3 regions of the Bacillus infantis NRRL B-14911 genome follow, and region 3 is predicted to be linked to each of the others. Evidence: riboswitches for the same ligand, from Rfam matches in the RefSeq annotation. Region 3 holds a riboswitch; each other region holds the start of a gene.

Region 1 (7,420 bases), 1.5 Mb from region 3:
AATGCAGAAAGGCAAACTTGAACTATTTTCCTGACCTGGCCGGCAAGTGGTCAGTAGAAAGTGTCCCCTGCCTGCTATTTTTCCGGGAGGGAGAGCTGGCAGAAAAAATATACGCATTCCACTCTGTTCCATACCTGCTGGAAAAAACAAAAGAATATCTGCTGTAAATAATAAAGCCTGTACTAGAGGGTAGGACACCCGGCTGGTACAGGCTTTTTACTGTTTGCGCATCTGTCCGCGGCCAGTGTCCAGGGATTATCATGGTCAATGGATAAAATGTTCCGGATTATTTAGCAGAAAAACCAGAAGATTCAAAGGAAAAGGATGGATTTTTTCTCTAAACGATATTATGATTATTTAGGGAAACGAAATAAATGCGAGGGGCATATAAAATGGCTTTTTATCAGGAATGGGCTGAACAGATCCGCGGGTATAACAGTAATATACGCCGGGCTTTTGCAGCCAATATTTTCACGCAGATCGGAATGGGCATTTTTATGGTCATTTATAATTTTTATATACGGGAGCTTGGCTATTCAGAGCAGGTGAATGGCCAGATCATAGCGATGACTGCATTGGCGACAGCCCTTGTGCTGATCCCCGCAGGCATTATGAGCGACAGGATCGGCCGGAAGAAGGCTATGCAGTTCGGGGCTGCTGCAACCGGTGTGATTCTGCTTGCCAGGAGCATGGTTGACATGCAGAGCCTGCTTATCGTGTTTGCCTTTGGCACAGGGCTGGGGACGGCCTTCATTCAGGTATCCTCCATTCCCTGGCTGACAGAGAATTCCAAGCCAGAGCAGAGGGTTCATTTGTTCAGCATCCATTTCGCTGTTATGACAGGAGCCAATGTCATCGGCAACTTAAGCGGCGGACTGCTGACTGACTTGTTTGCTTTTTATTTCTCGGAGCTGGCGAGCATACGGTTTACTTTACTGCTGGGAGGAGCCATCTATCTGGCGGGAATATTTCCGATACTCCGCTTTCAGGAAAACCGGAGCGATAAAATCCCGCAAATCGGCGGAGCTAAAGGAAGCAAACGGTTTTCTCTGAAGGATGATGGTTTCAAGATCATCATCCTGTTCGCTGCAGCACAGCTGTTTATCGGATTTGGGGCAGGGCTTGTCATACCTTACCTGAATCTATATTTTGCAGACCGTTTCCATGCGTCGAATTCTGCAATCGGGCTGATTATTTCCCTCGGTCAGGCAGCTACGGCAGCGGCCATGATCATTGGTCCCCAGGTGGTAAGGAGGATCGGGGAGGTAAAGGCAGTCGTTTTCCTGCAGCTTTCCTCCCTGCCTTTCCTTCTACTGACTGCTTACACAGAGAATTTATGGCTGGCCGCCATTGGCTTTCTATTCAGGCAGGCTTTAATGAATGCGGGAAATCCGATCCAGATGTCTTTGATGATGTCGAAGGTGGATGATTCCAAAAGAGGCCTGGCCAGCTCGGTGAATCAGATGGTGTTCAATCTGGGCTGGGCAGTGATGGGCCCTGTCTCTACAGGCCTTGTCATCAAATACGGAGACTATTGGGGATATTCTATTGTCTTCACCATAACTGCAGTCTTATATTTAATAGGCTCTACATACTTTTTTGTCGTATTCAGAAGGCTTTCAGAGCCTTCTGGAAGAACAAATACAGCAAAGATTGTATGATAAGCGGATATTTCTCGGGAAATTGTCATAAGCCTTTCTATTTGTCGAACATTCATAGAAATATAAAACTGAACTTTCTAAAAAATCAGTTGACTCTTTTTTGCTGGTTATGATACTATCATTTTAACTTCAAGCACGCTAAAAATTTCATATTTCTTATCAAGAGAGGTGGAGGGACTGGCCCGATGAAACCCGGCAACCGGCAATAGAACGGTGCTAATTCCAGCAGAGCATGATCTCTGGCAGATAAGTTGAGCGAAAAAGCCCCTCTTCTGCAGAGGGGCTTTTATTGTTACCAGCAGTGATCCGGCATAATGAAAATATCTGATAACCCGAAGGAGAGATAACAATGGCAGAGAAGCAAAAGAACTATCGATTTGAAACACTTGGTGTACATGGAGGACTGCAGCCTGACCCTGCAACAGGGGCAAGGGCAGTGCCGATCTATCAGAATAATGCTTATCAGTTCCAGAATACAGAGCACGCCGCCAATCTGTTCGGCTTAAAGGAGCCGGGCTATATCTATACAAGAATCCATAATCCGACAGTTACTGTATTTGAGGAAAGGGTCTCACTGCTTGAAGGCGGCGTAGGGGCACTTGCTGTTGCAAGCGGCCAGGCTGCCATCACTCTTGCCATCCTGAACATTGCCCAGGCCGGAGATGAAATTGTAGCAGCTTCAAATCTTTATGGAGGGACATATAATTTATTTGCCGTCACTCTTCCTAAATACGGAATCAATGTAAAGCTGGTCAATCCCGATGACCCGGAAAATTTCAGGGAGGCCATCAATGAAAAAACAAAAGCTGTATTCGCTGAAACAATCGGCAATCCAAGCTTAAAGGTCCTCGATATTGAGAAAGTGGCGGAAATTGCCCATGAAGCAGGTATTCCGCTGATAGTTGATAATACCTTTGCCACTCCATATCTCTGCAGGCCGATTGATTTTGGGGCAGACATCGTAATCCACTCAGCGACAAAATGGCTGCTGGGAAATGGGACGACAATGGGGGGCGTCATAGTAGACGCAGGTCGTTTTGACTGGAATTCAGTCAAATTCCCTGGCTTCACCAATCCGGACCCAAGCTACAATAACCTGGTGTACAGTGAAGCAATCGGCGCGGCAGCTTTTATCGTCAAAGCCAGAGTCCAGCTGCTGAGGGACCTGGGGCCAGCACTTAGCCCGCAGAACGCATTCCAGTTCACTCTCGGTCTTGAAACACTGCATGTGAGGATGAAGGAGCATATCAGCAATACAAAGAAAGTGACAGAGTATCTAAAGAATCACCCTGCTGTGACCTGGGTGCTTTATCCGGGGGATGAAGGCCATCCTGATAAGGCACTTGCTGATAAGTATTTGCCTAAAGGAGCCGGAGCTGTGGCTGTATTTGGAATTGAGGGAGGCAGGGAGGCCGGTGCCAAGCTGATCAACAGCCTGGAACTGTGGGCGCATGTAGCCAATGTCGGCGATGCAAAAAGCCTCATCATCCATCCTGCCAGCACCACTCACCAGCAGCTTGATTCAGAAGGCCTGAAGTCAGCAGGGGTGCCGGAGGATCTAATCCGCATTTCTGTTGGCATAGAAAATGCCGAAGATCTCATCGAGGACCTGGAGCAGGCAATTGAAGCCGCAACCGGAAGCCATTCACTGGCAGGGAAGGTGTGAACTTCAGGATTCAGCCGGTAATTTTTAGAATTAAACTTTGTTGTTGACACCCTTTTTCATCCATGATACGATAGCACTCGTAATTCAAAAATGGCTAATGAATGAAAATGAACTTCATATATGATAGCTCTTATCAAGAGAGGTGGAGGGATGTGCCCGATGAAGCCCGGCAACCGTCAATGTTTATTGAAATGGTGCCAATTCACACAAAGCTTTTAGCTTTGGCAGATGAGAGAAAGGTTTTTCCATCATGCCTTTCTGCTCACATGCAGAAAGGCATTTTTATTTTTACAGAAAAGTCTCCTGTCTTGAAGCCATGGAATAATCTTGCCCTGGTTTCAGGAAACTACTCTTATGGGGATTGGCAGGATGATATATCTCTGTAAAGCCATTTGTCTAATTGGATATAAAAGAGGTGAATACGGCAATTGATTTCAATAAAAGATGTTAAAAAGATATATTCGTCAAAAAAAGGCCCGGTCAAAGCAGTTGATGATGTCAACCTTGAAATCAAGGAAGGTGAAATCTTCGGAGTGATCGGCTACAGCGGTGCAGGGAAAAGCACCTTGATCCGGATGCTGAACGGGCTTGAGCTTCCCTCAGAGGGAACGGTTACGGTAGCCGGCAGGGAGATCTCAAAAATCAGGGGTGCGGAGCTGCGCAAAGCGCGCCAGGAAATCAGCATGATCTTCCAGCACTTTAACCTTCTCTGGTCAAGGACCGTAAGAGACAATATTGCATTCCCGCTGGAAATTGCGGGGGTTGCGCGCCAGGAAAGAGAAAAAAGAGTAAATGAGCTCATCAACCTTGTCGGCCTTGACGGCCGTGAGGATGCTTACCCTTCCCAGCTGAGCGGCGGGCAGAAGCAACGCGTCGGGATTGCCAGGGCGCTTGCGAATAACCCGAAGGTGCTTCTGTGCGATGAGGCAACCTCGGCGCTTGACCCGCAGACAACGGATTCCATTCTGGATCTGCTAGTGGACATCAACAGCCGCCTGGGACTGACCATTGTACTTATTACTCATGAAATGCATGTAATCAGGAAGATCTGCCATCGGGTAGCTGTCATGGAAGGCGGAAAGGCCGTGGAAATCGGCCCTGTCCTGGAAGTGTTTAAAAATCCGCGCGAGCAGATCACAAAGAGATTCGTCCAGCAGGTCACAGAACCTGAGGAAACAAAAGAGACTGCAGAGGCCTTGCTTGGATTGTATCCGCATGGAAAAGTCGTACAGCTGTCCTTCGTCGGGGAATCGGCTGAACAGCCGCTCATCACGAATCTGATCCGTTCCTTTGAGTTGACAGTTAATATCCTTCAAGGGAAAATCTCGCAGACTCAAAACGGCTCTTATGGAACATTGTTCATCCATCTAGATGGGCAGGCTGACGAAATTGCCAAAGCGATTGAATATATCCATGCACAGCAGGTTGGCGTGGAGGTGATTTCGAATGCTTAATGAATTTTTCCCAAATGTTAACTGGGATAAGATGTGGGAAGCAACGAATGAAACGCTTTATATGACTGGCATTTCTGTACTGGTTACATTCGTATTGGGGATTGTGCTCGGCCTGCTGCTTTTCCTTACTTCCAGGGGGAACATCTGGCAAAATGCACTCATCAATAAAATTATAGCGGCGTTTGTCAATGTATTCAGGTCCATCCCGTTCATCATTTTAATCGTATTGCTGATCCCGTTCACGAAATTCCTTGTGGGCAGCATGATCGGAGAAAATGCCGCCTTGCCTGCACTGATCATCGGTGCGGCACCATTTTATGCCCGTATGGTTGAAATTGCTTTGCGGGAAATTGATAAAGGCGTCATTGAAGCAGCCAAGTCAATGGGTGCAAGAACGAGCACAATCATCTTTAAGGTGCTCCTCCCTGAATCCATGCCGGCTCTTGTATCGGGCATTACTGTTACAGCCATCTCGCTTGTGGGCTTTACCGCAATGGCAGGAGTCATCGGTGCAGGAGGACTTGGGAACCTTGCTTATCTGGAAGGCTTCCAGCGGAACCGCTTTGATGTAACCTTGATGGCGACCATCGTCATCCTGCTGATTGTGTTTATCCTCCAAGTAATTGGAGATATCATAACTTCTAAACTAGACAAACGATAAAAGGAGACTTAACTAATGAAAAAATGGTTATCACTTGTATTGGCACTTGCCGTAGCGCTCGTCATTTCAGCATGCGGAACATCTGAAGATAATGCTGACGGCGGAAATGCGGACAGCGGGAAAGAAGAAACATCCAAACTGGTTGTGGGAGCTTCCAATGTCCCGCACGCTGAAATTCTTGAAGAAGCTAAGCCGCTTTTGGAAGAAAAGGGCATTGAACTTGAAGTCGTAACATTCCAGGACTATATCCTGCCTAACCAAGCATTGAATTCCGGAGAGCTTGATGCAAACTATTTCCAGCATATCCCGTACCTTGAAGCGCAAATTGAAGAAAATGACTATGATTTCGTCAATGCAGGCGGAATCCACATTGAGCCGATCGGTGTGTATTCAAAGAAATACAAGAGCCTTGATGAACTTCCAGACGGTGCGAAAGTCCTGATGAGCAATTCAGTTGCTGATCACGGCCGTATCCTGACTATGCTTGAAAAAGAAGGCCTTATCACGCTTAAAGAAGGCGTAGATAAAATCAAGGCAACAATTGACGATATCGAAACGAACGAGAAAAATCTTGAGTTTGATACAGAATATGAAGCTTCCCTCCTTCCGCAGATCTACAACAACGATGAAGGCGATGCAGTTCTGATCAACTCTAACTATGCTATTGATGCAGGCTTAAACCCAATTGAAGATTCAATTGCAATCGAAGACAAGGAATCTCCATATGTGAACGTCATCGCTGTTAAGAGCGGCGACGAAGATAAAGAAGCGGTTAAGGCACTTGTCGAAGTGCTCCACTCTAAAGAAATCCAGGATTTCATCCTTGAAAAATACGAAGGTGCAGTCGTTCCTGTATCTGAGTAATAATAGAAAAAGGCAGCCGCTGAGAATGCAGGCTGCCTTTTCCTATGCCAAAAAACAGCCATGTCGAGCCCGCATAGCATTTCTGAAAATAAAACATACTAATGATGTTAAAGATTTCAGGAATGGAGTGGACACGAATGGAGCATTCATACGAACCGTCAAATTCAATCGAAGCAGCTCTTCATGACTATAAAATGGGCCTTGGCACATTTACACAAAAAATGCCGGACCTTGCCCAGCATTATAACGCATTCACTGAGGCATGCTTTAAAGAAGGCAGCCTCTCTCAAAAGCAAAAGCAGCTGATTGCCCTTGGAATCAGCCTGTATTCACAGGATGAATACTGCATTATTTATCATGTGAAAGGCTGCCTTGACCAGGGGGCTAGTGAGGAAGAGGTGCTCGAAGCAGTCGGCGTCACAGCGGCTTTTGGCGGCGGCGCAGCGATGAGCCAGGCAGTCACCCTTGTGCAGGAAGCAATGGATGAATTGAATCAGGGGCAGATGAAGCAGTAAAAGCCAATCTATATGATAAAGCAGCCCTGTCTGAAGCAGGGCTGTTTCCTTTTTTGCATGCGTTATGGACTCTTGGGGGAGAGACAACCTTTATTTGGAAGAATTCAGCCGGAATTGTAAGGATGGCGGAGATGAGGTCCCTTCAAGAGGGGATACCTTAATGAATTATACAAAATGAGGTTTTTTCCTGTTTGAGCGTGGTATAGAAGGAGTGTTACGATATTCCATGAGTAAAATAAATCGCGGAAGCGACAAAATTGAAAGGATTGATTTACTATCAGTCAGCTGGACTTGAATTACACAAGTGAAATGGAAAAAGCGATGCACAGTGCCCACGGTGTCGGCTATGAGGTATACAGCCGGAAACATGATGTAAGGATGAGCGTAGAAAAACGGCGCGAGCAGGACTATCTGAAAAGCCAGCGTATGGTAGCGGATCTGGAAAGAAAAGTACATTCTTAAGAATTATATATAATAAGGAAGAAAAACAGTTGAAACCAGTGTGATGCCGCACTGGTTTTTCTTTTAGTATAAAGCAGTAACAATATAGCCCGTTTTTTCCCTGAACAGTAGGAGCCCGGTCCATACTTATGTTAAAC
Region 2 (7,420 bases), 1.7 Mb from region 3:
CCAGGAAACACTCGGGGACCTCTCCTTCGAGCTGTCCGCCCGGACCTTCTTCCAGCTCAACCCCGAGCAGACCGTCAAGCTCTATAACGAAGTCAAAAAAGCCGCCAGCCTCACAGGCAAAGAAAAAGTCGCAGACGCCTACTGCGGCGTAGGCACCATCGGCCTCTGGCTCGCAGACCAGGCTGGCGAAGTCCGCGGCATGGACATCATCCCGGAATCCATCCAGGACGCCAAGAAAAACGCCGCCCGCAACAACATCAAACACGCCAAATACGAAACAGGCAAAGCCGAAGTCCTGCTTCCGAAATGGATGAAAGAAGGGTGGAGACCGGACGTAATTGTCGTTGATCCGCCAAGAACCGGGCTTGATCAGGCGTTATTGAAAACGATTTTGAAGGTGAAGCCTAAGAAGGTTGTGTATGTGTCCTGTAATCCGTCTACATTGGCGAAGGATATTGCGGTGCTGGATCCGGAGTATAGAGTGGAGTATATGCAGCCGGTGGATATGTTTCCGCAGACTGCGCATGTTGAAGTGGTAAGTGAGTTAGTATTAAGGATGTAAAGGCAAAATAAACTCCTGACATCTAAAACAAACCCCTGTGAAAAGCAAAAGTGAAAGAAAGGGTGGGACCCAGGAATCCCATCCTTTTTACGTTGGAATAGGGTGAAAAAAAGGCCTGTAAAGGTTTGGAAAAAAGAGTGTGAAAAGGCAGGAAGAAAAGTAGGGAATAGCAGAACATTATTATCATAAAAAATAAAGTTATGGGAGAATAAAGTGAATCGAAATTTGTGAAAACGCCGGGTTTGGGCAAAATTTTGTCTTAAACGGTAAAAATTTAGGCGATATAGAATGCAGGTTGAGAGGGTGTGGAGTAGCAAGACATTAATAATACTGAACAGAGGATGTAGCCTCCAAAAAAATATACTCTTCCGATTCAGAATCGGTTTTGCGCCTGTTTTGGTACAAACCCTTATCCTATCTTTGATTGTTCTTTTTCAGCCGGAAATCTTTATTTTCACTCGAAGGATGGAACCGGGGTGGAGGCTGGGAAAAAAGTGTTTCAAATTATTAAGTAGAGATGTGTCATTCTACTTGACGGTTATAAAATCCTTACTGCATAAGAAAATAGGGACTATTACAAAGAAAAATCTGTTTAGCTATACTCTCTAGGCCTACCTGGATAAAATGATTGATTTGATATAAAAACTGTAATCAATTACCATAGACATATAATTAAGTTCAGGGAGAAATCTAAATGAGCGATTTTGAAAACGGCGGTGCAGTTGCTATAAAGGGCTTTAATTTTCAAAAGGCAGCAATTACTTTCATAGCAATTAAGAATTTTGATAAACCAAACTTTCATATTCTAGTCGAAGCAAAGGATGACTTTGAAGTTAAATATGATGGTTATGAGGCATATATTCAAGTAAAGAGTCAGAAGTTATCTTTAAAAAAAATCTTAAATAGTAAAGAAGGTAAATCAATACTTGAAAAAAATCTGAGGAATGGAAACGAAGATTCCTTCTTTAAAATTTTCGTTAAAACATTTGTAGAGTCAGATTTAAAAAGCATGACAGAAGTCTCGGATGGAAATATTTGTACTCCACTATATTCTTATAGTGATGACCAAAGAAAGACTATTTTGCAAGAATTGAAGGATAAGGAGAATATCCATAAATTTGAAGAAAAATTGTTATCCAGTTATATCTATATACCTCCTTTTAAGGATAAGTTGAATGAGGCTATTCCGGTATTATTAGGGGAGATGGCCTTAAAGGAAATAGATGTTAGCAATAAGCGAGGGCAGGTTGCAATAAATGAGCTTTTTACGCTTATTGATCAAAAAAGTGAATATATTGTAAAGAGCGAAGAGGATTATAAAAAAAAGGAAATCTTAAAAGGAGACCTCAGAGAAATATTCAAACTCTCTTCAACTATTGATGCATTCGATAACCTTCTTGAATCAACATCATATAATTTCTTTTTGAAGAAACAGGTGAAGAAAGAACAGCTTAAAATTATGCATTTGTATTCTACTGAAAAGAATATCGCAAAGCAAGAATTGGAAGATCTCGTTGCATTCACAGGGACAGAGGATGAAATTATTAATAACGCTATTCTAAAATGCAATAACAATAAAAAGTTTAATAGTTTAAATGAAACTTCCAAGAAGGCAATTATTATTGAAGTCTTATCAGAAATGAGTGAAATAATATGATAATTGAGAAACTGATTATTCTAGATTATGAAAGCGAAGTGGCAAATGAATTTCACTTTTCAAAAAATACAAATGTAATTACGAGTGACGGCACAACAATCGGTAAGTCAAGTTTAATAAAATCATTATATTATGCATTGGGGTATGATATTAAACAGTTTCCAAATGGGTGGAACTACAAAACTATGCGATTTCGATTGGATGTTATTATAAATGGCTCTTCATATTATATTATAAGAAATAATTCGTTATTTTATGTTACAGATTCTGAAGAGGCATTAGATCTTAAAGAGTTTTCAGAATGGCTTCAAGGAAAACTTTCAATTGAAATGAAATTAAAATTAAAATCATCGAGCACTAAGGAACTTTCCTCTGCATATTCAACAGAAATACTAACACCATTTTATTTGGACCAAGATAAATCATGGAATGGTTATATTATTAAAAACTCTTCTGACTCGTTAGGAAGATATTCTAATATACCCGGGGATATTTTGGAATATACTCTGGGTATTTCAAATCGGGCCATTTTGGAAAAAGAGAATGAAAAGACCAAAAATCAAAAACAGATAAATCAATATTCATCAAAAATAGATGTTCTAAACAGTCTCCAAACAGAATATTCAGACAAAGTCGAAATGATAGATACCTCTCCTTATGAATTTGATAAATTAAAGGAAACATTTGATATAACTCTAAATCAGCTTAGTAGGATTTCAAATGAAATATCTTCAAAGAAGAAAAAGATATTTGCTAAAAAAGCCGAACAAGATATAAATAACCAAGATAATATTGAATTAGAAAAAATCAAGGCTGTAAATAAGAAAAACTATAAAGATGTAGAGTTCGAATGTATCCATTGTCATTCGCATTTAACCTTGGAACAGTCCTTAACAAGACTTAAACTAAATAATAATGTATTAGAAATACAAAACATGCTTGATATGAATAAAAAACAAAGTGAAGTTTTACAACAAGAAATTGAAGTATTACAAGATGAAATTTTAGATCTTGATAGCAAGTATAGAATGATTACTAGGAAAAAGAAAGAAATTCAAGAAATATTGACTCTCCAAGAATTTATTGATTTAGAATCAAAGAGACTGGCGAATGAGGAATTTTTAAAAACTATAGACAAATTATCTGATGAAAAAGAAAAGTTAGTAGACTATGGCAAAGAATTAGCAAAGAAAATTAATGCACTAAAAAAAGATCAAAAAAACAGAAAGTCAGAAATTGAAAAGCGATTTTACGAAATAATAAACGATATTAATTTGCGTATTGGAAGTACCATATTAAGCGAAGTTGAATTTTTTAATTATAGAGAAGTTAAGGGGAGTGGAATGGACAACAATAAAACATTGCTGGCACTATACTTAACTTATATGAGATTAATTGCTGAATTTGGGATTTACACTATTCCATTTGGGATTGATTCATTTGTTAAGAATGAAGTCGATAAGAAGACGATAAAAACCACATTTAAAGAAGTAGAAAAATACTTCTTAACTATCCCAAGTCAAACTTTTTTTGTGACAATTTCTGAAAATCTACAGTATCTTTCAAAGTTAGATAACTATAATGTAATAAAATTGACAAAGCCTATACTACATAAAAACAAATACAATTATTTATTATCTCAAGTTAGGACGATTGATTAGTGATTTGTATCTTAAAAAGAAGTATCTCTAAAGAAGTCAGAGATACTTCTTTTTATCTTACTTTATCTATTAAAAAAATATATGCAGGAAGGACTAAAGTGAATAATTTATCTCAGTATTGGAGGGAAAAAGAGAAAAAAAGCCAGTCTAGGTTGGATGGCTAAGAAAATTTATTAAATTGAAAGGGACAATAAATCTCTTTCAAAGTTAGTGTAGTTCGTCCATTCTAGTATTTCAATTATTTCGTAGGCTTTATTTTCCCCATTACTATATCCAAGTAAGGCTTGGCATCTACTATCGGAGTCATTGAGTAAGGTATTAAAACATGTTTTAGTAGGTGTATTAAATTGTTTATCTTCATAGTGTATTGATTGGTTTCTGCCTTCCCAAATTATGTCTAAAATATTGACACCAAATTTTACTGGGATGGTCTTATCCGAAACTATTAGTGCATTCGAACAATCACTTTTTTTCTTACCATACCTTGATGAAATACCTTGTTTTCCTATTTGTAGGATGGCTTGGGCAAGGGATTGTTTTGGGCTGTTTTTTATGAGCAAAGCGTTATTATAATATGCTTGGATTACTTGAACCTGATTTTGGTAGTCTCCTGCTGTTTTAGCATGTTCTACAGCTCTTATGACATAGTCAAATGCTTCCTCTGGTTGACCTTCAGCCCTTAACATATTAGAAAAGTCATTATACATTTTTGAGTTTTGCTGGTAGTACGGAATCATGGCCGACGTGTGGGTTAATTGTGCCAAATCATTATCAACCTTGTTTAGAAGGGCAATTAGCTCTTGAGTAACATATTTTGTTTGGTCTAGATAATCCCTAATAGGTATATTCAAAAATATCCTCTTCCTTTTCTAAAAACATAATGGTAATAACATCCATAAATTATACTATTTTAAATTTCTTTAATAAAGAGTTGTTATAAACGTATCTTACTTTAGAAAAAAAATTATGGAACTAGGTGCCTGCCCCCACATTCTGTGCAGGATTAAAGTGCTGGTAGGAGGTCGCTTATAATATTTCCTTAACGCTGAAAATAGGTACCAGACCCCATAAAAATAGGTGACTGACCCCGCATTGGCTAATGCATTAAAGTGTACGGGGCCAGGCACTTTCTTTTTCGCCCGGACCTTCTTCCAGCTCACCTTCTTTCATAAAAATTTATAAAATTGAAAAAACATATTGCGTACATTTAATTTTGATGATAATATTCAGCACAGGTAATCAAAATTAATAGCAAGCTTTCAACTCTTATCGAGAGCAGGCGGAGGGATTTGGCCCGATGAAGCCCAGCAACCGACCGTAATTCCGTTGTGAAACGGGGCGCAGCAAGATTTGCGCCGGTATGTAAATACCTTTAAGGCACGGTGCTAATTCCAACAGAGGAGATTTTTCTTTTCTGGGAGATAAGAGGTGTGGAGATTCGATATATAATCTTCAGCCTCTTTCTCTACGCAGAAAGAGGCTTTTTTATATCATAAAAGGAGTGATTTACAGGTCAGCATCAAAGGGTTCAAAGCAAAAGTTAAAAAAAACAATAATGGAGAGAGAAAATGAAGAATAAAAAATGGAGCTTTCTATTAAGTATTTTTGTCGTTATCCTGCTTACAGCAGGGTGCCAGCCAAAGACAGGCGTCAGCACCGAGGGAGAGGCGGCGGCCGATAAAACCAATGATGAAAACGAGCTTACCGATAAAAAGATCGCATTAATTATGCAGCAGAATCTTGGTACGTTTTCTGCTCAGTATATTGACGGTGTGAAGGAGCAGGTTACGAAATTCGGCGGAACTACAACAGTTTTTACTTCTGATGGTGACCTGGCGAAAATGTCTTCAAACCTGGATGCAGCGATCAACCAGGGATTTGATGCTATTTTAATAGACCATGGCACAAAAGAAGCATTGGCGGCCGGAGTCCAAAAGGCGGTCGAGAAAAAAATCCCAGTGGTTGCCTTTGACGCAGAGGTTAGTGAACCGGGTGTGACCGTGCTTGAGCAGGGTGACCAGGAGATGGCAAAAAGCACTCTTGAGAGACTGGCTGAGGACTCAGATGGAAATGCAAATATCGTTAAAATATGGGTAGCCGGCTTTGCGCCGATGGAGCGAAGACAAGTTGCCTATAAGGAATTCCTTGAACAGAATCCGGGGATTAAAGAGGTCGCGGCATTTGGAGCAGCGACGCAGAACACAGCATTGGATACTCAGTCACAAATGGAAGCCATTTTAAAGCAGTATCCGGAGAAAGGGCAGATTACAGCAGTTTGGGCAGCATGGGATGAATTTGCCAAAGGAGCCGTGCGTGCTATCCAGCAGGCCGGCCGGACAGATATCAAAGTGTACGGAATCGATATGAGTGATGAAGACCTGCAAATGATTCAGGACAAGAATTCTCCTTGGGTGGCAACTGCAGCTGTTGATCCAAAGGATATTGGCAGAATACAGGTTCGCTATGCCTATCAAAAATTATCCGGAGAAGAGACTCCTGACAATGTTAAATTAACACCGGTGTTCGTATCAAAAGATGACCTCCCGGAAGAGCAAATCACAACCACGGAGCTGAATGAATACGTGGAAGGATGGGGCAACAGCGACCAGGGATATACCGAAACCCTGAAGGAATTGGAAGAAGGGAAATAACAGAGGGACATTAGGCAGCCTTAGGTTAAAGGCCGCCTGATGTTTTCCTTTTTAAAGGAGGCAGCATGATGGGTGCATCACTACTTGAAATGAGAAATATATCCAAGAGCTTTGGTGCAGCAAAGGCTTTGAAGAGAGCTGGACTCCATTTGGCCTCTGGAGAAGTACATGCTTTATTGGGGGCCAATGGTGCGGGTAAAAGTACGCTTATCAAAATTTTGGCGGGTGCTTACAGCCATGATGAAGGCGATATTTATCTTAACGGAAAGCCAGTCACGATCCATTCACCAAAAGAGGCGAAGGATCTGGGCATCCACTGTGTGTACCAGGAGGTGGATACGGCATTGGTGCCGCAGCTGACAGTGGCGGAGAATATTCTGCTTGATTCCTTTGCCGGAGGAAACCGCTTTTTCGTCTCAAAAAAGGAGCTGAAGCGAAAAGCAGAAGAAATTCTTGCTCTCCTGAATGAAGAGCAAATAGCTGTAGACCAATATGTCTCTGAGCTGACCCTCGCTCAAAAGCAAATGGTACTGATCGCCAGAGGCCTGGTCAAAGATGCGGGCATCATCATTTTGGATGAACCGACTGCCCCGCTGTCGATCGAGGAAACAAAGTATCTTTTTAACATTGTGAGAAAGCTGAAGGCGCAGGGGATGGGCATCATCTTCATTTCCCACCGGCTGCCGGAAGTATTTGAAATAAGTGACCGGATTACCGTCATGAGAGACGGTGAAACCATTCAGACCTTTAAAACAACTCAAGCAACCCATCAGGAAATCGTCGAGGCAATGCTTGGCAAAGACATTCAAATCACAGAAAAACAAAAAACGGTACCCGGGAAGAAACTGTTAGAGGTCGATGGGATAAGTGATGGCGGGTTAGTGAAAAA
Region 3 (7,420 bases):
GGGTCCCTTCATTCAGAAGCTCTTTACTGCTGTTTCGGGCATGGGTCAGACTGTTGATGAGATCCTGGATCATAATCTTTTTATTCCCGGCTGTTTCTTTTAGTGCTTCAAGTTCATGGATGCACGAATCCAGATCCAGTGACTCAGGATGATCAAAATTTTCCTCCAGCAGCTGTTTAATGTGCTCTAATTGTTCTTTCATATTGAATTCTCCTTTCAGACTCTAAATAGAAACAGCATCAACTTATTCTTCATCAATGAACGAATGAGGCATGGCTTATAGGGACTGACCCGGCAGGAGCCTCTATTTTTTCTGATAAACCTTTGCAATTCCTACACCGCTAGTATGGCTATTCTTCAATGCTTTATACTGGAATATAGGCAAAGCGTTTTTTATCAAAAAAAAGAAAGCAGCCGAGGGCTGCTTTCTGCTGATTCTATACTGTCACAAGTTCTGCCTCATGCTGCTTCGATGGTTCGCCAACAATTTCCTGAACCTCTGCACCTTCCAGTGTCTCTTTCTTCAGAAGGGCCGCAACCAGGCATTCAAATTCATATTCATTCGTTTTAATGAGCATTTCTGTTTTAGCTAGAGCCTGCTGGAACAGCTCTTGCATCTTGGCTTCCTTTTCCGCTTTGACAAAGGTCAGGTTGAAACCGTCCTGGAATAAGCCGATTTCCACCATTTGCTCAAGTATATGCTTGGCCTGCTGGACATCGCCGCTGACACCGATGCTATGCTCGCCGAGATACAGCCTTTCTGCAACTCCGCCAGCAAGAATCATGCTGACCTGGTCAAGCAGCTCACTGCTGGTGGACAGATGAAGCTCCTTTGGTATGGGTGCAACATATCCGAGCGCCTGTCCACGTGGTATGATTGTTGCTTTTCTTACTGAGCCAGGCTTGGTGATGGCGGCAATCAAGGCATGTCCGGCTTCATGGATGGCAACCCTCTTTTTAGTCTCGGGGTCCTGAAGCGGGCGTGTTGTGCTTCCAAGCACCGTCCGGTCAATGGCAAAATCAAGGTCTTCTTTATCTATTTTTTCTTTCCCGTTCCGGATGGCCCTTCTGCTGGCTGTCTCAAAGAGAGAGCTGATGTCAGCCCCTGAGAAGCCGGAAGTGCTTTCTGCTAGTGCAGGCAGGGAAGCTGCTACATCTTCTGCCAGAAGCTTGCCTTTTGTGTGAATGCTGATGATTTCCTGCCTTCCTTTTGTATCCGGAAGCGGAACTAGGAAAGAGAAGTCAATCCTGCCTGGACGGAGGAAAGCATCATCCAGCATATCCTTGCGGTTTGTAGCAGCGATGAACAGGATGCCGTCATTTGAATGGCCGCCGTCAAGCTGGACAAGCAGCTCAGTCAATGTTTTCTCGCTTTCGTCCCCGCCATGCTGCTTCCGCTTGCCTGCAAGGGCATCGACTTCATCAATGAAGACAACTGCAGGTGAGTGCTTTCTGGCGTTCTGGAATAAGCTTCGGACCCTTGAGGCGCCTACGCCGACGAACATTTCATTAAAAGAAGATCCGCTGGTTGAAAAGAATGAAGCGCCGATTTCCTTGGCAATCGCCTGGGCAAGCAGCGTCTTGCCTGTACCCGGAGGTCCATAAAGCAGGATTCCCTTTGGCGGCTTCACACCAAGCTGGATTGATGCTTCCCTGTCTTTAATGATGGAAAGTGTCTGGAGGATTTCCTCCTTCATTTCATCCTGAAGGCCGCCAATATCATCCATTGTGATGGAAGGAAGGGGCTTTGCCTTGCTGGCGCTGTTTTTCATCGAATTGGCGGTGGATATTCCTTTGCCGGATTTATGAAGGTAAAGGCCAATCCCTGCAAAAAGGATCAGTGTTCCACCCAAAATCCAGAAAGTAAATGGATTTGCGGAAGAATAGCTGTACTGGATATTGTAATTTTCAATCAGTTTAGCAACCATTTGGCTGTTTGGAGGCACCTGTGACACATACTCAGCTGTACCTGCGGTCAAATGGAGAGTGCCATTTTTCATTTCTTTTAATAGGACAGTTTCACTAGGATGATCCTGAATGATATTTTCTATGGAAGAAAAGGGAATGGTAACTTCTTTGCTGCCGGATAGGCTGAACCACAGCGCAGCAGCAGCAATTAGAATGGCCAATGAAATAAGGGGGACAGGTTTCGAAATTTTTTTGAAAGTGGATTTCAACAATTTCCCTCCTAAATGAATCTATCTCCATTATAGGAAAACTTGTTCGGACTGTATAGATTTATGCAAGGGAAAAAACATGTAATTTTTGGTAAAGGGTTTTAAATTCTATTTTACAGGGTATTTAAAAAGCTTTTTCATAAGGAAGCCGAGTACCGGCTTGTTAACAGCCGACACTCCCATGATGATCAGAACTCCGCCGATGCTGCTGTATAATGGGATTTTTTCCCCGAGAATAAGGATTGCTGCCAGCAGTGTAAACAGCGGTTCAAAATACATCATGACCGAAACCTGTGTCGCTTCGAGCACCTCAAGCGCCCTTCCCCAGTACCAGTAGCCCAGGGCCGATACAAAAATGCCTAGAAACAGCAGGTGCAGCCACCCGTCCAAAGGGAGGGTATACAGTAATTCATACCCCCGATTTCTCAAAAGGAATGGCAGAGTCGCCAAACAGCCTATCAGGCTTGTCCAAAAGGTGACAGCAAGAGAAGAATAGGGAAGTGCAAATTTCTTGGACAAAATCGAATAAACAGCCCAATTAAAGGTACTGAAAAGCAGGAGGAAATAACCAAGACCAGGACTGAATTGAAGCGTACCCCCTGAATTTTCTGCAGAGATAACCAGAACCCCTGTAACGGCAATCATCATTCCCCAAATTTTAAGGAGCGAAAGCTTTTCAGATAAGAAAAGGAAGGAAAGCAAACTAGTAAAAACAGGTGTGAAAGAGATCATCCACCCGGCAGCAGAGGCATCCAGGGTGAGCATGGCAGAAGCTTGTACCATTTGATGGATGAACACCCCAAGTACCGAAAGAATAAAAACATGGGCGAAATGCTCTTTTTTTATGTAAAAGGATTCTTTGAATATTGTGAGAAGGCAGCCCAGGAAGATGGCAGCAATCATAAATCTTAAGGAAACCAGGGCACCCGGTGCCAAATAATATACCAGCCATTTGACTGAAACAAATGAAACACCCCAGAACGCAATTGCCAGAAGGGCGTACCATAAAGATAGAATGCGATTGCCCTGCATCATTCCCACCTCCCATATACCTTCTATTATTCTTATTCAAGAAGAATAGAAAATAGACTGAAAGAAGTGATAGACTGTTGCTTTCGTTTCAAGAGATTTGCCTTTGAATATGATGACTTCATCCAAGGGTTTAGACTCCATATGGATGTAACTGAAAAAGAGTTCTTCTGGTTTCCGATGTTCCAGAGGGGGCATTATATATACACTCATGCCGTTAAAATCGGGACCTGTGATTTGCATTTCACTTTCGGACAGGAAACCTATTGGCTATATCAGCTGAATAAAAAGCTGAACAGGAAATTGCAGCAGTACATCTTGACAATCAAAAGAAAGTAGCGTATATTTAATTCCAACAAAACTTATAGGAATACTCTTATCCAGAGAGGCGGAGGGAATTGGCCCTATGAAGCCTCGGCAGCAGACTCCTTGCGAGAACTGTGCCAAATCCAACAAGCGGAAGCTTGGAAGATGAGAGAAGCGGCAGCCATACGCGCATAAAGCCTCTTCTGCTTCCGGGCCACCGGTCAGAAGGGGCTTTTTTAATGAAGGAAGAAACTATAATGATAAAAGAAGAAGAGAAAAAGGACCAGCTGATTTCAGAGCTGCTGTCCATGGGTATATACAAACAAGAAGGCCGCCAGCTATTTCAGGTGCCGTACGAAGAACTGTTAAAACTTTATCAGGAAAACAGATCACATATTAATGAATAGAGGGAAGGGACTATATATGTCAGAAAGTATTCTAATACCCTGGAAGGATAAGCACTTGTGCGGATCGCTGGATTTTCCTGCAGGATTCAGCAAGAACCGCCGCTATCCCCTGGTCATCATCTGCCATGGGTTTACAGGAAGCCGTATTGGTGTCGACAGGCTATTTGTTAAAACTTCCAACCGTCTTACTGCAGATGGGTATCTTGTCCTCCGCTTTGATTATGAGGGCTGCGGGGAGAGTCCGGGTGAGTACGGAGAAACAGGTCTTCCCGATTTGCTGGAGCAGACTTTATCTGCTATCGATTTTGCAGTGAAGCTTGATTATGCAAATCCTCATTCAATTTCTCTCATCGGCCATAGCCTCGGCGGAGCCGTTGCCGTGCTGGCTGCTGCAAAAGATGTCCGCATCCGGAAGCTTATCATATGGTCGGCTTCTGCAAGACCATATCAGGATATCGTCTGCATTGTCGGCAGTGAAAAGGTAAAGGCACTGGACAAGGGAGCTTCACTTGATTATTTGGGCTATCAGCTAACGGACAATTACTTTTCTTCGCTGAAGAGATATGAACCTTTGGAAGAGCTTGCGGCATACAGGGGCGATGTCCTGATTGTACATGGAACAGCAGACCAGGATATTCCGGTATCCCACTCAGGAAGATATGCGGAAGAATTCAGGAAGCGGAAGGAAGGATCATGTTCCTTGCATTATGTTACAGGAGCCTGCCATACCTATTCAGCCGGCCGCTGCTTTGCGGAGCTGATCGAATGCACATCAGAATGGCTCAAAGCTTTCAGGGAGCAGCAGTCATATGCATCTTCATGAACTGAATCAATGCTGAAAATGACCGGATTTTAAAAGATCCGGTCATCTGTGGTCATTTTAGGATTCTATCCAGGTAGCGGCGGAGAGTTTTTTCTATTCTGTCCGGTTTCAGACGTTCAGGCTCGAGCATACTGTGCAGGGCCAGCCCGTCAATGAAACTGTATAACATTTCAGTCTCAAGATCATGATCCTGGCCATCCTTCAGCTCTCCATGGGACTTTAGAAAATCCATCATCTGAACAATCCCCGTATATATTCCCTGCTTCAGGATTCGAAATTCTTCCTTTTGCCTGCTGTATGCAACAAACGCAAACCACACCTCCATTTCTGCCATTTTCTCATCAGTGGTTGGAACAATTTCAAGCAGGACTTGATAAACCTTTTCCCTTGGGGGCAAATCCTTCAATGCAATCTCCGAAACCCTGTTTATCACATTTTCATTTACCAGTTTCATTGCATAGACAAGCAGTTCATCTTGTGTGGAGAAATAGTGGCGCAGGGCGCCAAGAGAAACACCGGCTTCCGCTGCAATATTGCGGACAGACGCACCTTCCACCCCTTTATCCAAAATAACCTGCCAGGTGGCCTGGACGATTCTTTTTTTCCTTTGTTCATGATCAACTATTTTAGGCATAGTCTCAGTGTAGCAGACCGTAAAACAGGTTTCAATTTTTAATAATACACTTGTATCACTAAAAGTGTGGTGTTATGATGAGTTTAAACAACAATAGTACTGGAAGGGGAAAGTATGAACTGGATATTGTGGGTTATCATAGGGTGTGAAGTCGGCTTTTGGGTTTTAATCCTGGCCGGCCTTTGTATGCGTTATCTTTTCGGAAAAAAGAAAACCGGTCTCATCCTGCTCGCGATGACTCCTGTTGTAGATCTGATCCTGCTGGCAGCAGCGGGTGCGGACTTATACAGAGGCTCAGAAGCAACACAGGCACATGCATTGGCTGCCGTATATATCGGTGTGTCGATAGCCTTTGGAAAAAGTATGATTCAGTGGGCGGATGAAAGATTTTTATATTACATCGCCAAAAAGGGGAAACGGCCGGAAAAAAGATATGGTATGGATCATGCAAGGCATAATATAAAAGGCTTTGCGAGGCATGGAGCCGCATATCTTATCGGAGCTGCCTTGCTGATGGGAACCGTGCTAATCATAGATGATCCTGGGAGAACGGAAGCACTATCCGGTGTCGTGAAAATATGGTCGATTGTTCTAGCAGCAGATTTGATTTATTGCATTAGTTATTTTATCTGGCCAAAGGCCCCTAAAAAAAGCAAAGAGATGAATATATGAAAAGAATATCCCGCCTCAATCAGCGAGGGGGGATATTCTTTTATATGTTTTCTTTTTCCAGTTCTTCCTCAACAACCAGAATCGGTATTTCCCTTTTCTCCAGCTCTTCAATGAATTCCTTCCGTTGTTTAAGGGAATTCATACTAATATTAAAAGGTGGAAAACCGGTTCCTTGATTGATCTTCACCAATCTTTTCTTTCTCGCTGGAAGCCTTTCAATGTATTTTTCTTCATCCTTCAAGATAACCCCAAGGAAAGCATTGCCTTGAACCTCATATGGAAAGATACCCTCAAAATCTTCCCAGACGATGAGACCGGGGCCGCCTGGACCATTGACTTCCAGACCTTCTGTGCTGAAAGAAACCAAGGGGGCTTTGTCATAAATCATTCCTGCAAAAAGCAGGGCACATCCAAACAATAAAACAGCAAACAGTAAATAGATAATCAGCATAAAAGTTTCCCTGTTTTCTTCATGTAAAACCATATCTGCAGCCAGCCAGGCAAAAAATACACCTGCAGCCAATACAACCAGCATAAACAGAAAGAGTTTTCCTTTCGCGGCATAAAATTGTTTTTCCATCTTGTCCTCCTTATTGATTGATTAGTAGATACCAAATGGAAAATTCCCCCTTATACCGAAATATAAACCAAAAAATTCCATGGTGAAGCAATAATCCGATATTCGAAACGTTTGAGTAGAATTTATACATAAAAAGAGAAATAATAGAAGCAATCATTATTGAAGGTGTGGTTTTTATGTCCCAGCAAGACTTTACACAAGGGAATATTCTGAAGCAGATGTTTATTTTTTCTACTCCCATCATGCTGACGAACTTGCTGCAGGTTTCTTACCAGTTTGTTGACAGCCTCTGGGTGGGGAATCTGCTTGGAGCCGCGTCACTCGGCAGCATTGCGGTTTCAAGCACCGTCATATTTACGGTGCTGTCATTTATTATCGGTATCAATAATGCAGCTTTGACAATCTTGTCGCAGCAAAAAGGAGGAGATGATGATAAAGGTCTGAGGCAATATCTAAACAGTTTTGTGATTATCCTCACACTGCTTTCCCTTGCGCTGGGAGCGGCAGGCTATTTTGCTTCAAAGCCTATTCTCCAGTGGCTTGATACCCCAGAGGCGATGATTGCTGAAGCAGACTCGTATTTAAAGATTAATTTCCTCGGCATCCTTTTTTTGTTCGGCTACAATTTTATCGGGACGATTCTTCGTTCTCTGGGGGACAGCAGGACGCCGCTGATTTTTGTACTGGTCGCGGTGGTCCTAAACAGCATATTGGACCCTGTGTTCATTTCTATCCTGGGATGGGGGATCGATGGAGCTGCCTATGCCACTCTTGCCGCCCAGGGGATCGCAT

The links. A riboswitch is a leader RNA that binds a small molecule or an ion and turns the genes downstream of it on or off. The one in region 3 is predicted to bind S-adenosylmethionine.
Region 1: it holds a riboswitch for S-adenosylmethionine, as region 3 does, so the genes downstream of both, N288_RS19650 (O-acetylhomoserine aminocarboxypropyltransferase/cysteine synthase family protein) here and N288_RS25390 (Fur-regulated basic protein FbpA) in region 3, are expected to answer to the same signal.
Region 2: it holds a riboswitch for S-adenosylmethionine, as region 3 does, so the genes downstream of both, N288_RS03735 (sugar ABC transporter substrate-binding protein) here and N288_RS25390 (Fur-regulated basic protein FbpA) in region 3, are expected to answer to the same signal.

Annotation. Positions count from the first base shown of each region.
Region 1 is NC_022524.1:3,876,549-3,883,968, reverse strand. It holds gene N288_RS19660 (thioredoxin family protein) at 1-167, shown strand, start outside; gene N288_RS19655 (MFS transporter) at 393-1,661, shown strand; SAM riboswitch class I at 1,815-1,914, shown strand; gene N288_RS19650 (O-acetylhomoserine aminocarboxypropyltransferase/cysteine synthase family protein) at 2,011-3,327, shown strand; SAM riboswitch class I at 3,455-3,562, shown strand; gene N288_RS19640 (methionine ABC transporter ATP-binding protein) at 3,756-4,781, shown strand; gene N288_RS19635 (methionine ABC transporter permease) at 4,774-5,442, shown strand; gene N288_RS19630 (MetQ/NlpA family ABC transporter substrate-binding protein) at 5,458-6,306, shown strand; gene N288_RS19625 (carboxymuconolactone decarboxylase family protein) at 6,444-6,821, shown strand; gene N288_RS25245 (hypothetical protein) at 7,113-7,283, shown strand.
Region 2 is NC_022524.1:687,881-695,300, forward strand. It holds gene rlmD (23S rRNA (uracil(1939)-C(5))-methyltransferase RlmD) at 1-562, shown strand, start outside; gene N288_RS03720 (coiled-coil domain-containing protein) at 1,257-2,219, shown strand; gene N288_RS24210 (coiled-coil domain-containing protein) at 2,216-3,880, shown strand; gene N288_RS03730 (hypothetical protein) at 4,054-4,731, opposite strand; SAM riboswitch class I at 5,144-5,308, shown strand; gene N288_RS03735 (sugar ABC transporter substrate-binding protein) at 5,449-6,531, shown strand; gene N288_RS03740 (sugar ABC transporter ATP-binding protein) at 6,597-7,420, shown strand, end outside.
Region 3 is NC_022524.1:2,389,774-2,397,193, reverse strand. It holds gene N288_RS11960 (hypothetical protein) at 1-202, opposite strand, end outside; gene N288_RS11955 (AAA family ATPase) at 438-2,177, opposite strand; gene N288_RS11950 (DMT family transporter) at 2,286-3,212, opposite strand; SAM riboswitch class I at 3,580-3,684, shown strand; gene N288_RS25390 (Fur-regulated basic protein FbpA) at 3,752-3,919, shown strand; gene N288_RS11935 (alpha/beta hydrolase) at 3,936-4,742, shown strand; gene N288_RS11930 (TetR/AcrR family transcriptional regulator) at 4,795-5,376, opposite strand; gene N288_RS11925 (hypothetical protein) at 5,491-6,048, shown strand; gene N288_RS11920 (STM3941 family protein) at 6,089-6,628, opposite strand; gene N288_RS11915 (MATE family efflux transporter) at 6,805-7,420, shown strand, end outside.